DNA from 3 places in the Clostridium chromiireducens genome. Region 2 is predicted to be linked to each of the others. Evidence: riboswitches for the same ligand, from Rfam matches in the RefSeq annotation. Region 2 holds a riboswitch; each other region holds the start of a gene.
What was found. Region 2 has a riboswitch for S-adenosylmethionine ahead of metK (methionine adenosyltransferase). Riboswitches for the same ligand answer to the same signal wherever they lie in the genome.
Positions count from the first base shown of each region.

Region 1: it holds a riboswitch for S-adenosylmethionine, as region 2 does, so the genes downstream of both, D2A34_RS08940 (vitamin B12 dependent-methionine synthase activation domain-containing protein) here and metK (methionine adenosyltransferase) in region 2, are expected to answer to the same signal.
Region 3: it holds a riboswitch for S-adenosylmethionine, as region 2 does, so the genes downstream of both, D2A34_RS21175 (trans-sulfuration enzyme family protein) here and metK (methionine adenosyltransferase) in region 2, are expected to answer to the same signal.

Region 1 covers NZ_QXDJ01000002.1:785,057-789,389, forward strand. The annotation lists gene D2A34_RS08930 (DUF1646 family protein) at 68-1,090, shown strand; gene D2A34_RS08935 (MraY family glycosyltransferase) at 1,259-2,212, shown strand; SAM riboswitch class I at 2,341-2,451, shown strand; gene D2A34_RS08940 (vitamin B12 dependent-methionine synthase activation domain-containing protein) at 2,550-3,233, shown strand; gene D2A34_RS08945 (homocysteine S-methyltransferase family protein) at 3,223-4,333, shown strand, end outside.
Region 2 covers NZ_QXDJ01000007.1:71,264-75,596, reverse strand. The annotation lists gene recD2 (SF1B family DNA helicase RecD2) at 1-628, opposite strand, end outside; gene metK (methionine adenosyltransferase) at 980-2,155, opposite strand; SAM riboswitch class I at 2,534-2,632, opposite strand; tRNA gene D2A34_RS22430 (tRNA-Tyr) at 2,750-2,834, opposite strand; tRNA gene D2A34_RS22425 (tRNA-Thr) at 2,847-2,921, opposite strand; tRNA gene D2A34_RS22420 (tRNA-Val) at 2,949-3,024, opposite strand; tRNA gene D2A34_RS22415 (tRNA-Tyr) at 3,032-3,116, opposite strand; tRNA gene D2A34_RS22410 (tRNA-Thr) at 3,129-3,203, opposite strand; tRNA gene D2A34_RS22405 (tRNA-Val) at 3,231-3,306, opposite strand; tRNA gene D2A34_RS22400 (tRNA-Tyr) at 3,314-3,398, opposite strand; gene D2A34_RS22395 (hypothetical protein) at 3,560-3,961, opposite strand; gene yyaC (spore protease YyaC) at 4,058-4,333, shown strand, end outside.
Region 3 covers NZ_QXDJ01000006.1:116,907-121,239, forward strand. The annotation lists gene D2A34_RS21165 (ABC transporter ATP-binding protein) at 1-585, shown strand, start outside; gene D2A34_RS21170 (ABC transporter permease) at 576-1,844, shown strand; SAM riboswitch class I at 2,112-2,229, shown strand; gene D2A34_RS21175 (trans-sulfuration enzyme family protein) at 2,367-3,515, shown strand; gene D2A34_RS21180 (trans-sulfuration enzyme family protein) at 3,568-4,333, shown strand, end outside.

The sequences.
Region 1 (4,333 bases), on a different contig from region 2:
ATAACTTTATTATTGCTTTGAGGACTTATTTTAACCTATCATATGACAAAGGAAGGGAGGAATAATAATGTTGTACATATTAATCTCACTTTTAGTAATAACTTTCGTATTTCCTATTATATCGAAGACGGTAGAAGAAAACCTTGAACCATTTCTATTTATTATAGGGATTCTGGCATCTATTACTTCTGGTGTTCTAAATAAAGAACTTTTTTTAAATATTTTTAAAAATGAATTTATGTATATCATCGTATTAGCTGTACTATTAGGTGGGTTATTATTTAAAGTGTTAACTGATCATGTGAACGCAGTACTAACCAATATATTAAAATATATTCCACTAAAGTTTTTTGTATATTTATTAATTGTAGTTTTGGGGCTTTTATCCAGCATTATAACTGCAATTATAGCATCTCTTCTACTTGTTGAGATAATAAGTATGCTTCCGATTAGTAGAAAAAATAAAATAAACATAAATATAATTTCATGCTTTTCAATTGGGCTTGGAGCAGTATTAACACCAATAGGTGAGCCTTTAGCTACAATTGTTGTTTCAAGGCTTGATGAAAGCTTTTGGTTTCTTTTCAATGAGTTTGGTATTTATATTATTCCAGGCATCTTGATTCTTGGAATTTTTGGAATGATATTTGCAAAAGAGGAGAGGATTCAAGAAGAGAAAGAAGAAGAAATTATTATCCAAGAAACAAATAGAACTATAGTAATAAGAGCACTTAAAATTTTCTTATTTATTATAGCATTAGATTTACTAGGGGAAGGATTTAAACCAGTTATTGATACATATATAATATCTCTCGATACCCGTTATCTATATTGGGTTAATATATGCTCAGCAATTCTAGATAATGCAACATTAGCTGCAGCTGAGATAAGTGTTAAAATGTCAAAATTACAAATTGAAGCGGTATTAATGGGATTACTTATTAGTGGTGGAATGATGATTCCGGGGAATATTCCTAATATTATTTCAGCTGGTAAATTGAAAATTAAAAGTAGCGAATGGATTAGGTTAGGTGTTCCATTAGGATTTTTCATTATGATAATTTACTTTGTAATTTTATTTGTCAGATAGATACATAAATGAATAATAGAGGTTAAATATTTTAAGAGATGGCAGCAACATTAATAATTTTGTAATTGATATAACATATCATTAATAGTATAATCTAATAGGAAGTAAGCCATTATGGAATACTTGGGGATAATTTACTTCTAAAGACTTAACTAAGGAGTAGGAAAGATGGATTATATATTAGCGATGGTAGTTTCGCTTTCAATTGCACTGATTATCATGCCATTTCTTATGAAACTAGCTAACAAATTACATTTTACAGATAAACCAAATAAAAGAAAGCAACATAAAGCTCCAACACCATTGTGTGGAGGGATAGCTTTATATATTGGTTTTTTTATATCATATTTTATATTTTATAAAGATGATGATATGAAAAAACAATTAGCAATTTTTGTTGCAGCAACAATGATAGTATTAATTGGACTAATAGACGATTGGTATAAGTCAAAAGGAAAAGAATTTGCCATATTTCCAAGGTTGGTTATCCAATTGTTATCAGCGATACTTGTATTTAAAGCAGGAATTTTTTTTAGAGGGTTTACAAATCCTTTTACAAATTCTTATATAGAATTGAATTCAACAATACAATTTATACTTACAATAACATGGATATTTGGAGTTACCACTGTAATCAATTGGTCTGATGGAATGGATGGATTAGCAGGAGGTTTGTCATTAATTTCTGCGATAACATTTTTTCTAGCAGCACTTATACTTGATCAAGGTAAATCAGCATTATTATCTATAATATTGGGTGGAACAATTTTAGGATTTCTATACTACAATAAGTTTCCAGCAAAAGTATTCATGGGTGATTCAGGAGCAAATTTTTTAGGATTTATTCTAAGTATTACTGCGTTAGACGGTGCGTTTAAACAAGCTACAGTTATGAGTTTATTTATACCAATATTAGCTTTGGCTGTTCCAATATTTGATAATTTATTTGTTATATTTAAAAGATTTTCGGAAGGTAAACCGGTGTATCAGGCAGATAGAAGTCAAATACATTTTAGGTTGGAAGAAAAAGGTTTTACAACTGTACAAGTTATAAATTATATCATGCTCATAAGTTTAACTTTTAGTATATTTTCTATAATTCTTTTGTTAGTAAAACAATAAACCATGTAAGAAATAAAACAAATTATATATTGATCAAAATTAGAGCACTTGTTTATATTTTAATTTAGACTATGAAAAATAAAATCTTTACAAACTATATTTTATAATATATAATCACTAAATATAAGAACTTATCAAGAGTGGTGGAGGGACTGGCCCTGTGAAACCCAGCAACCGGTTTATTTTTTTGAAGTATACTTGGTGCTAAATCCAGCAGTGTAAGAACTGAAAGATAAGGTGTTTTAGGAAGTTTTAAGCCTAGAGGAATGCCTTTAGGCTTTTTTTTATAACTTTATGTAAGTACATATTTATATTTTAGCAATAAGGTGGTGAACAAATGGGGGCTTATGAACTACAGATAAACAGAGATGAAGTGCTAAGGTACCTGGGGTATAAAGGGCAAGATATAGATGAAAAGATGATTTCAATAATTGATGAATGCAGAGAAGAGATTAAAAAAATTATAAATCCTAGAGTTGTCTATAATTATAAAGATATACATCAGAATGATGAAGGTGTAGAGGTTATAACTACAAATTTAGTCTTAAAAGGCAAGGATATAAAAGAACATTTAAGCAATTCTAAGGTATGTGTATTAATGGCAGTAACCTTAGGAAATGAAGTAGAGAAAAAGACAAGATTATATGAAAAGATTGATCTAACGAGAGCGCTTATATTAGATGCTTGTGCTACTACTGCGGTAGAAGAAGTTTGTGACATAGTTGAGAATGATGTTAAAGAAAAAGCCGCATTGGAAGGTATGGATATAACTTTTAGGTATAGTCCAGGTTATGGTGATTTACCCTTAGATGTTCAAAATAGTTTTTTAAGAGCTTTGGATGCACAGAAAAAGATTGGACTTACTGTATCAGAAAATAATTTATTATTTCCTAGGAAATCTGTTACAGCTATAATAGGAATAGTAGAGAATGGAATAAAAAAGAAAAAAAAGAGCTGTGAAGAATGTAATAATTATCAAAATTGCAGTTTTAGAAGAGAGGGCGAAAATTGTGGGGCTTAAGGAATATATAAAAGATAATATATTAATATTTGATGGAGCAATGGGGACTATGCTTCAGAAAAAGGGATTAAAACTAGGTGAAAATCCTGAACTATTAAATATAAAAGAACCAGATATAATAGAAGAAATTCATAGGGAATATATAGAAAGTGGTGCAAATGTAATTACAACTAATACTTTTGGTGCTAATGAACTTAAGTTGAAGCTTTGTAATCTTGAAGTAGAGGTGGCTGTAGATGCTGCAGTAAAGATTGCACGAAAAGCAAAAGGAGATAGTAATACCTACATTGCTTTAGATATTGGACCAATTGGAGAACTTTTGGAACCAATGGGGACTTTGAGTTTTGATAGAGCATATGAAATTTTCAAACGTCAAGTGGTTCAAGGTGCTAAATCGGGTGTTGATATAGTTCTAATTGAGACGATGACCGATTTATATGAGCTTAAGGCTGCAATACTTGCAGCAAAAGAAAACTCAGACTTACCTGTATTTTGTACAATGACCTTTGAAGAGAATTTAAGAACATTTACAGGATGTTCTCCAGAAGCCATGGTACTTGTACTAGAAGGATTAGGGGTAGATGCACTAGGAGTAAACTGCTCATTAGGGCCAAAGCAATTGAAACCTGTTATAGAGGAAATATGTAATTTGGCACATATTCCAGTTATGGTTCAGCCTAATGCAGGACTTCCAACGCTATCAATAGGAAATGAAACTAAATATGATGTTACAAAAGAAGAATTTGCAGACACATTATGCAGCTTTATTGACTCGGGGGTCAGAGTTATTGGAGGATGTTGTGGAACAACTCCAGATTATATAAAGGAATTGAACTTAAGAGTAAAAGACAAAAAACTTACAGCTGTAGAAAGAAGTTATTATTCAGCAGTATGTACGCCTTCAAAAGTTGTGAGAATAGATCGTGTTAGAATAATAGGTGAACGAATTAATCCAACTGGTAAAAAGATATTTAAAGAGGCACTAAAAAATGGAGATTTTGATTATATATTAAACCAAGCTGTTTCTCAAATTGAGGCGGGGGCACATATTTTAGATGTAAATGTTGGATTACCTGAAATTGATGAACCTACTATGATGC
Region 2 (4,333 bases):
TTCTAAAATCTGAACTGCCTTCAATTCCTATACTCATTGCAATTCTATCTGCCGTCTTAAATCCAATACCGGATATTTCATCACATAGTATATAAGGATTATCTGCTACTATATGTCTTGCATTTGGTCCAAATTTCTTATAAATCTTCATGCATTGGTTATTAGTAACGCCATGTTTATGAAAATATAGTATTATATCTTTTAAGCCTTGTTGTTCTATATAAGATTCATATATTATTTGAAATTTTTTTTCGCCTATGCCTTCTATTTCCGTAAGCCTTTCGATATGATTTTCCATGATATCTAAAGTTTCTTCACCAAACTTTTCTATTATCTTCTTAGCTGTTACAGGTCCAATTCCATGTATTATTCCAGCACTCAAGTATTTCTCTATTCCATCTAATGAGTTTGGAAGAAGTTCTTCATAATCTTGAATATTAAATTGATTACCAAACTGCTTATGCACTGTCCAGTATCCTGTTAATTTTACATTCTGTCCTTCCTTCAAAAACGGAACAGTTCCAACAGCATTAATTAAATTTTTCTCATTCCTAATCCTACAAACTACATAACCAGTATCCTCACTTTTAAATACAATGCTTTCTACAAAACCATTTAGAACTTCCATAGAATCTCTCCAAACTTTTTATGTTTATTTAAACTGCTAAGAATAAAATTTAACTTTAGATTTATTTCTTTTTTTATTATATCACAAATAAATTGCACAATAGTTTAACACTATTAATTTGTTAATATTATTCTAATATAATAATTTCTTATGAATATTAGACTTATTTGAAAGTGACGGTCTCAAAGATATCTAACAACAGCATACATTAACTAATTCTTAATAAAATTAAAAATTCATTACGCAATAAAGCTGTCCTAAATAAATTTAAGACAGCTAATAAATACATCTATACTATTTTTAAGTTACTCTAGTGATTTAAATTACGCTTTAATTAGTAACAATTAAAGCTTAGATATATTTTTTTATTTCTTCAGCTTTATTTAATTGTTCCCATGGTAGATTAAGATCATTTCTACCGAAATGTCCATAAGCAGCTGTTTGTCTATAAATAGGTCTTCTTAAGTCAAGATCTCTAATTATAGCTCCTGGTCTTAAATCAAAAACTTTTTCCACTATTTCAACAATCTTATCTTCATCAATCTTTCCTGTTCCAAAAGTTTCCACTTCAATTGAAACTGGTTTAGCAACACCAATTGCATAAGCTAATTGAATTTCAAGTTTATCAGCAACACCTGCAGCAACTAAATTCTTAGCTACCCATCTTGCAGCATAAGCAGCTGATCTGTCTACCTTAGTTGGATCTTTTCCAGAGAAAGCTCCGCCACCGTGTCTACCATAACCACCGTATGTATCAACTATTATCTTTCTTCCTGTTAACCCTGAATCTCCTTGAGGGCCTCCAACAACAAATCTACCTGTTGGGTTAATGAAATATCTAGTTTCACTATCTAATAACTCTGCTGGAACAACAGCGTCTATAACATACTTTTTAAGATCTTCTTGAATTTGTTCTAAAGTTACTTTCTCATCATGTTGTGTTGATATAACTATAGTATCTATTCTCTTAGGTACATTATCTTCATATTCAACAGTAACTTGAGTTTTACCATCTGGTCTTAAATAATTTAAAGTACCATCTTTTCTTACTTCTGTAAGTCTTCTTGATAATTTATGAGCCATGTATACTGGAAGCGGCATAAAATCCTCTGTTTCATTAGTCGCAAAACCAAACATCATACCTTGGTCTCCAGCTCCAACTGCCTCTACTGCATCTTTTTCACCTTTTCTTGATTCAAAAGCTTCATCAACACCCATTGCAATATCGGCTGATTGTTCATCTATTGATGTGATAACTGAGCAAGTATCACAGTCAAATCCGAATTTTGCTCTATCATATCCAATTTCTCTTACTGTTTGTCTAACTACCTTTGGAATATCAACATAACAATTTGTTGTTATTTCTCCCATTACCATAACCATACCTGTAGTAGTGCATGTTTCACAAGCAACTCTAGCAAGTGGATCTTGTGTCAAAATAGCATCTAATATAGCATCAGAGATTTGGTCACACATTTTATCTGGATGCCCTTCTGTAACTGATTCTGAAGTAAATAATCTTCTCATTTTGTTCTCTCCTTCACTTATATATGTATCATTTTATTTTATACATATATTATTTTATTTTAAAAAACTTATATCTACTTATTATATTTTAAATACAATATAAACCAAATTAAATTACTCTTCTCCATTGATTTCTAATATTTTTTACTTTAATAATTAAGCATGCGTAAACTTAATTATATCAAGTGAAACTTGATTCAGGTGGAGCTTATTCTTCATCTGAATCTTAGTTGAAGTTATACCTTCAAGGGGTGCCTCGTCTAGGGTCGTTCCACTGTTAGCAACAATCTTAATAGGGATTAGGAGCATTACAGTTGCTAGACATCAGATAAATAAAAAAAGCTCTTCGATAAGAAGAGCGCGATTTTAACAATCATTTTCTTATCTTGTAGAAATATCTACAGGAATTGGCACCTTATATTAATACAGGTTGCCGGGTTTCACAGGGCCCTATCCCTCCACCTCTCTTGATAAGAGTTACATAATTTAATTTTCAAAAATATTTTATCATAGCATCCATAATTAGTCAATATTATAACTATCTATTATTATGCTAATATTCAATAAAAAAGAATAAACTATGTTTATTCTTTTTGGTGGAGGAAGATGGATTCGAACCATCGAAACGAAACGTAACAGATTTACAGTCTGCCCCCTTTGGCCACTCGGGAATTCCTCCATATTATTTTGTTGGAGCTGGCAATAGGAATCGAACCTACAACCTGCTGATTACAAGTCAGCTGCTCTACCGTTGAGCCATGCCAGCATGTTTATTTGATTATATTTTTTAAGATGGTGGGCACAACAGGGCTCGAACCTGTGACCCCCTGCTTGTAAGGCAGGTGCTCTCCCAGCTGAGCTATGCGCCCATCTTAATGGTGGAGGAAGATGGATTCGAACCATCGAAACGAAACGTAACAGATTTACAGTCTGCCCCCTTTGGCCACTCGGGAATTCCTCCATATTATTTTGTTGGAGCTGGCAATAGGAATCGAACCTACAACCTGCTGATTACAAGTCAGCTGCTCTACCGTTGAGCCATGCCAGCATGTTTATTTGATTATATTTTTTAAGATGGTGGGCACAACAGGGCTCGAACCTGTGACCCCCTGCTTGTAAGGCAGGTGCTCTCCCAGCTGAGCTATGCGCCCATCTTAATGGTGGAGGAAGATGGATTCGAACCATCGAAACGAAACGTAACAGATTTACAGTCTGCCCCCTTTGGCCACTCGGGAATTCCTCCATATTGTTTTGTTTGTTGCACTTGTCGTATTGCTAATCAACAATGATTAGTATATCTGCAAAGTGATTTTATTTCAACTCTATAATTACTCTTTTTAGCGAAATTATCCCCGGATTACTTCATATTTCTACATCATACTTCCATTTAACATAGTAATCTAATTATTTTTTTATTTTTTCATTTATTCTCTTTATATCTAAAAATGAAGAGCTTAGTTGTTCCAGTTTATTGTAATCCTCACTCGAAAGTCTCTTCTTTAAAAGCTTAAAAGCATTTATTACTCCTTTTTCCTCATCAGGTTCTTCATAATATTCTTTTATTCTTCCCATATCTAGTGCTGATAGTTTTTTCATTATTTGTTCTAATTCTTTCTTATTTTCAGGTGATAATTGTTCCAATATTTTTCCTTTATTTACTTTATATATTGATTTTGTATATGACACCACCGTTTCAACATCTTCTTTTTTTGCACTCATTTGACCCTGTGGTTCCCAGTAAAATACTAAATAAATATTCATTATTACTGTGATAAATAAAAATAAACCTATTAAATACTTCTTCATAAATACCTCCTTTATTACTATTAATTACCATTTATATTTTTTTTATACTATCTTCTTTCTATTCCTCATATATATCTATAAAGGGGGTATATATTCTTGATGAAACCAGATATTAATCTTAAATTTAATTACAATCTAACTTTAGAAATTAAAAATTATATCACCGAAAATACGGTAATAGTTTGCATTGGTACTGATAAATGCATTGGAGATTGTCTTGGTCCATTAGTTGGAACTATACTAACTGAGAATTTCTTCCCCCTACCTGTTTATGGTACCTTATCTTCTCCAATTCACGCCTTAAATATAGATGAACGCTTAAGTGAAATACAATCCAATCATCCTGATGCATCTATTATTGGCGTTGATGCT
Region 3 (4,333 bases), on a different contig from region 2:
TTAATGAATATTATAGGAGCACTGGACAGGCCAACTTCCGGAACATATATTTTAAATGGTACAAATGTTGGTGAAAAAACAGATAATGGATTATCAGAAGTGAGAAATAAAAAAATAGGATTTGTATTTCAGACCTATAATTTAATACCAAGAAGCTCAGCCTTAAAAAATGTTGAGTTACCAATGCTTTATTATGGAATGAATAGGCATGAAAGAAGAGAAAGAGCAGAAAAGCTTTTAGAACTTGTTGGAATGGAAGATAGAATGAAGCATCTTCCTAACGAGTTATCAGGGGGACAAAAACAAAGAGTTGCTATTGCTCGTGCACTTGCAAATGAACCTAGTATAATATTAGCAGATGAACCAACTGGAGCTCTTGACTCCTCAACAGGAAGATTAGTTATGGATTTGTTTCATAAGGTACATGAAGTAGAGGGTAAGACTATAGTGTTTATTACTCACAACCATGAGCTTGCAGAGGAAACGGAAAGAATTATAACGCTAAAGGATGGAAATATAGTATCAGAAGAGTATAATGACAAGTATGTTAAAAAATTTCCAGATGGTGAAAAGATATGTTTATAAAAGAAAATATATTACTTGCAGTAGCAGGAATAAGGGCAAGTAAAATGCGATCACTATTAACTATGCTTGGAATTATCATTGGAATATCTTCTGTTATAGGAATTGTATCCATCGGAAGTGCGATAACTGCAAAAGTATCAGGTGAGTTAGATAAGCTAGGTGCTAATAATATGATGGTTCAGGTAAGAGAAAAGAGTGAAGATGGTTCTGACAGAGGATATTCGGGTAAATCACCAGAAGATAGTGACCTTATTACTTTGGAGCAGATAAACTCAATTAAGGAAGCGTTTTCGGATAGAATTAGCAATATAAGTATAGATTCGGATACAGGACAAGGAAAAGTAAAAGATGGATACGTGTATGCTAATATAACGACTACAGGAGTAAATGATGGATATAAAGACGTTAATAATGTAAAGATGATTAGTGGGAGATTCATTTCCGATAAAGATATTAAAGGCATGAAAAAAAGCGCAGTAGTTTCAGATAAACTCGTAAATAATATTTTTAAAGGAAAGTCTGATCCTATAGGAAAAGAAATAAAGGTCTATGTACAAGATAGTATTGAAACCTATGTTATTGTAGGAGTATATAAATATCAGCCTCCATCATTTCTTCAAGGAGGAGGGACCGCGGCAAAAGAAAAGGATATACAAACTAGCTTATATATTCCTATAACTACTGCAAAAGCAGAGCAGAAGAATAAAAATTACTATGGTTTTATGATTAAACCAAATACAAATGTTGATTCAGAAAAATTTGTTAAGGATATGAAGAAGTATACAGATAAGTTATATAAAAATAATAAGTATTGGGAATTGCAAGTTATGAATCTTCAAAATGAAGCAGAATCAATTACATCAGTACTTGGTATGATATCCATGGGCATATCTGTAATTGCAGCAATAGCATTACTCGTAGGTGGAATTGGAGTAATGAATATAATGCTTGTATCTGTTACAGAAAGAACAAGAGAAATAGGAACAAGAAAGGCTCTTGGGGCTAAAAGTAGCCATATAAAAATGCAATTCATAACTGAGTCGGTCATAATATGTACAATTGGTGGTACAATAGGAATAGTACTGGGAATTGGAATGGGAATAATTGCATGTCTGGTATTAAAATCACCAATATCGATATCTGTACCAACAATTTTAATAAGTTTCACTTTTTCAATGGCAATAGGTGTATTTTTTGGATACTATCCAGCTAAAAAAGCGGCAAGCCTTGATCCGATTGAAGCCTTAAGATACGAATAAGTTTATAAAAATAATAATGAGTAAATCTCAATCACATATTTAATACAAGTATGCATAAGTAGAATTTAGTTTCAGAAGATAGTCACTATGGTTTGATTGAAAACCTAATTTGGCTATCTTCTCTTTTATTGAAAAGAATTTTCAAAGTATAAAAAAACATTCTATAATTTTAATGACATAGAAAGTCGATATTTTTACTAATATTTATTGACAAGTCTCTGTAACTATGTATAATTAGTATTAACAAAAAAATATCTGGATAAGTTAATCTTATTAAGAGTGGTGGAGGGACTGGCCCTTTGAAACCCGGCAACCTGAAAAAAATTTTATATAAGTTTTTTCGTTGGTGCTAAATCCTGCAAGAGAATATCTTGAAAAATGAGAGGAATTAAGTCTTATTAGAACTTATGTTATGGCTACAAAGTCACTTCTTATTTTTGAAGTGGCTTTTTTAATTACTATTATCTACGTTATTAGCAATAAAGAATGCATTAAGCAAAACAAATTAAAGGAGGCAAAACAATGACTTTAAAAAAATCTTTTGAAACAATTGCAGTCAGTGGGATATCAGGTGGAGATGAAGCTACAGGCGCTATAAGCTTTCCAATATATCAAGCTGCCACATTTAAACATCATGGGCTTAATAATAGTACTGGGTATGATTATGCAAGAGCTCAAAATCCTACTCGAGAAGAAGCTGAAAAAACATTAGCTGTTTTAGAAGGTGGCAAATCAGCAATAGGGTTTTCCTCAGGAGTTGCAGCAATTACGGCCTGTATACACTTGTTTAAATCTGGAGACCATATAATTTTGTCTGATGATTTATATGGAGGCACATATAGATTATTTGATGATATTTTTAGAGATTTTGGATTAGAAGCAACATTTATTGATACTACAGATACACAGAATATATTAAATTCTCTTAAAGAAAATACAAAGGCTATTCTTATAGAAACTCCTTCTAATCCAATGATGAAGGTAACGGACATAAGAGCGGTGGCAGAGATAACTAAAGAGAATGGTTTATTGTTAATTGTGGATAATACTTTCTTGACTCCTTACTATCAAAGGCCGTTAGAATTGGGAGCTGATTTAGTAGTTCACAGTGGAACGAAGTTCTTAGGAGGACATCACGATTTATTGGCAGGATTTATTGTAGCAAATGATGAAGAAATTCTACAAAAGCTTAGGAGAATTCATATGTCAACAGGTGCGACTTTATCGCCATTTGATTCATGGTTAATTTTAAGAGGGATAAAGACTTTACATATAAGACTAGAAAGGTCACAAGAAAATACAATAAAGATAGCAAAATTTTTAGAAAGTAACCCTAAGGTAGAAAAAGTTTATTATGTAGGATTAGAGAATTTCGAGGGTTACGAAGTAAACAAAGGACAATCAACTGGTTTTGGGGCAACATTATCATTTAGAGTAAAAGATAAAGAATTAATTCCGAATATTCTAGAAAGAGTTAAAATAATAAGATTTGCAGAAAGTTTGGGTGGAGTTGAAACACTAATAACATATCCAATAACTCAAACCCATTCAGAAATTCCAGAAGATATAAAGAAAAGATTAGGTGTAGATGAGTATTTACTTAGATTATCAGTTGGAATAGAAAATATAGATGATCTGATAAAAGATTTAGAAAATGCAATTGGAAAATAGATTATATAGCTTTAAAGTAAGAAACAATAAAAATAAGAATGGGGCGTTAAATATGAATTTTGGAACTAAATTAATACATGCAAGTGGAGACATAGATCCTACAACAGGATCGGTAAGCACTCCGATATATCAAACATCAACATTTCACCAATTTGACATAGAGAATTTCGGAAAATATGATTATGCAAGATCAGGAAATCCAACTAGAGATGTGGTAGAAAAATTGATAGCCGAGCTTGAAGGTGGTGAATGTGGATTTGCATTTGCATCAGGGATGGCAGCTATTTGTTCAGTATTGTCAATATTCTCATCAGGAGATCATGTTATAATCTGTGGAGATGTATATGGAGGGACGTATAGAGCTACTACAAAATTATTCTCGAGATTTAATATCGAATTTACTTTTGTAGATGCGTCAAATATTGAAGAGATAGAAAAAGCGTTTAAAGAAAATACTAAGGGACTTTATTTAGAAACACCTTCAAATCCATTGTTAAAAGTTACAGATTTAAGAGCAGCTAGTAAATTAGCTAAAGAAAATGGTGCGATAACTATAGTGGATAATACATTTATGTCACCATATCTACAAAGACCTATTGAGCTTGGTATAGATATCGTTGTACACAGCGCAACTAAATTTCTTGGAGGACACAGTGATGTTATAGCAGGTCTTGTTGTAACTAAAACAAAAGAATTAGGAGATAGAGTTTATCAAATACAAAATACTTTTGGTGCAGTACTTGGACCACAAGACTCATGGCTTTTAGTTAGAGGTATAAAAACATTAAAAGTTAGGTTAGATGCGCTTCAAAAAAGTG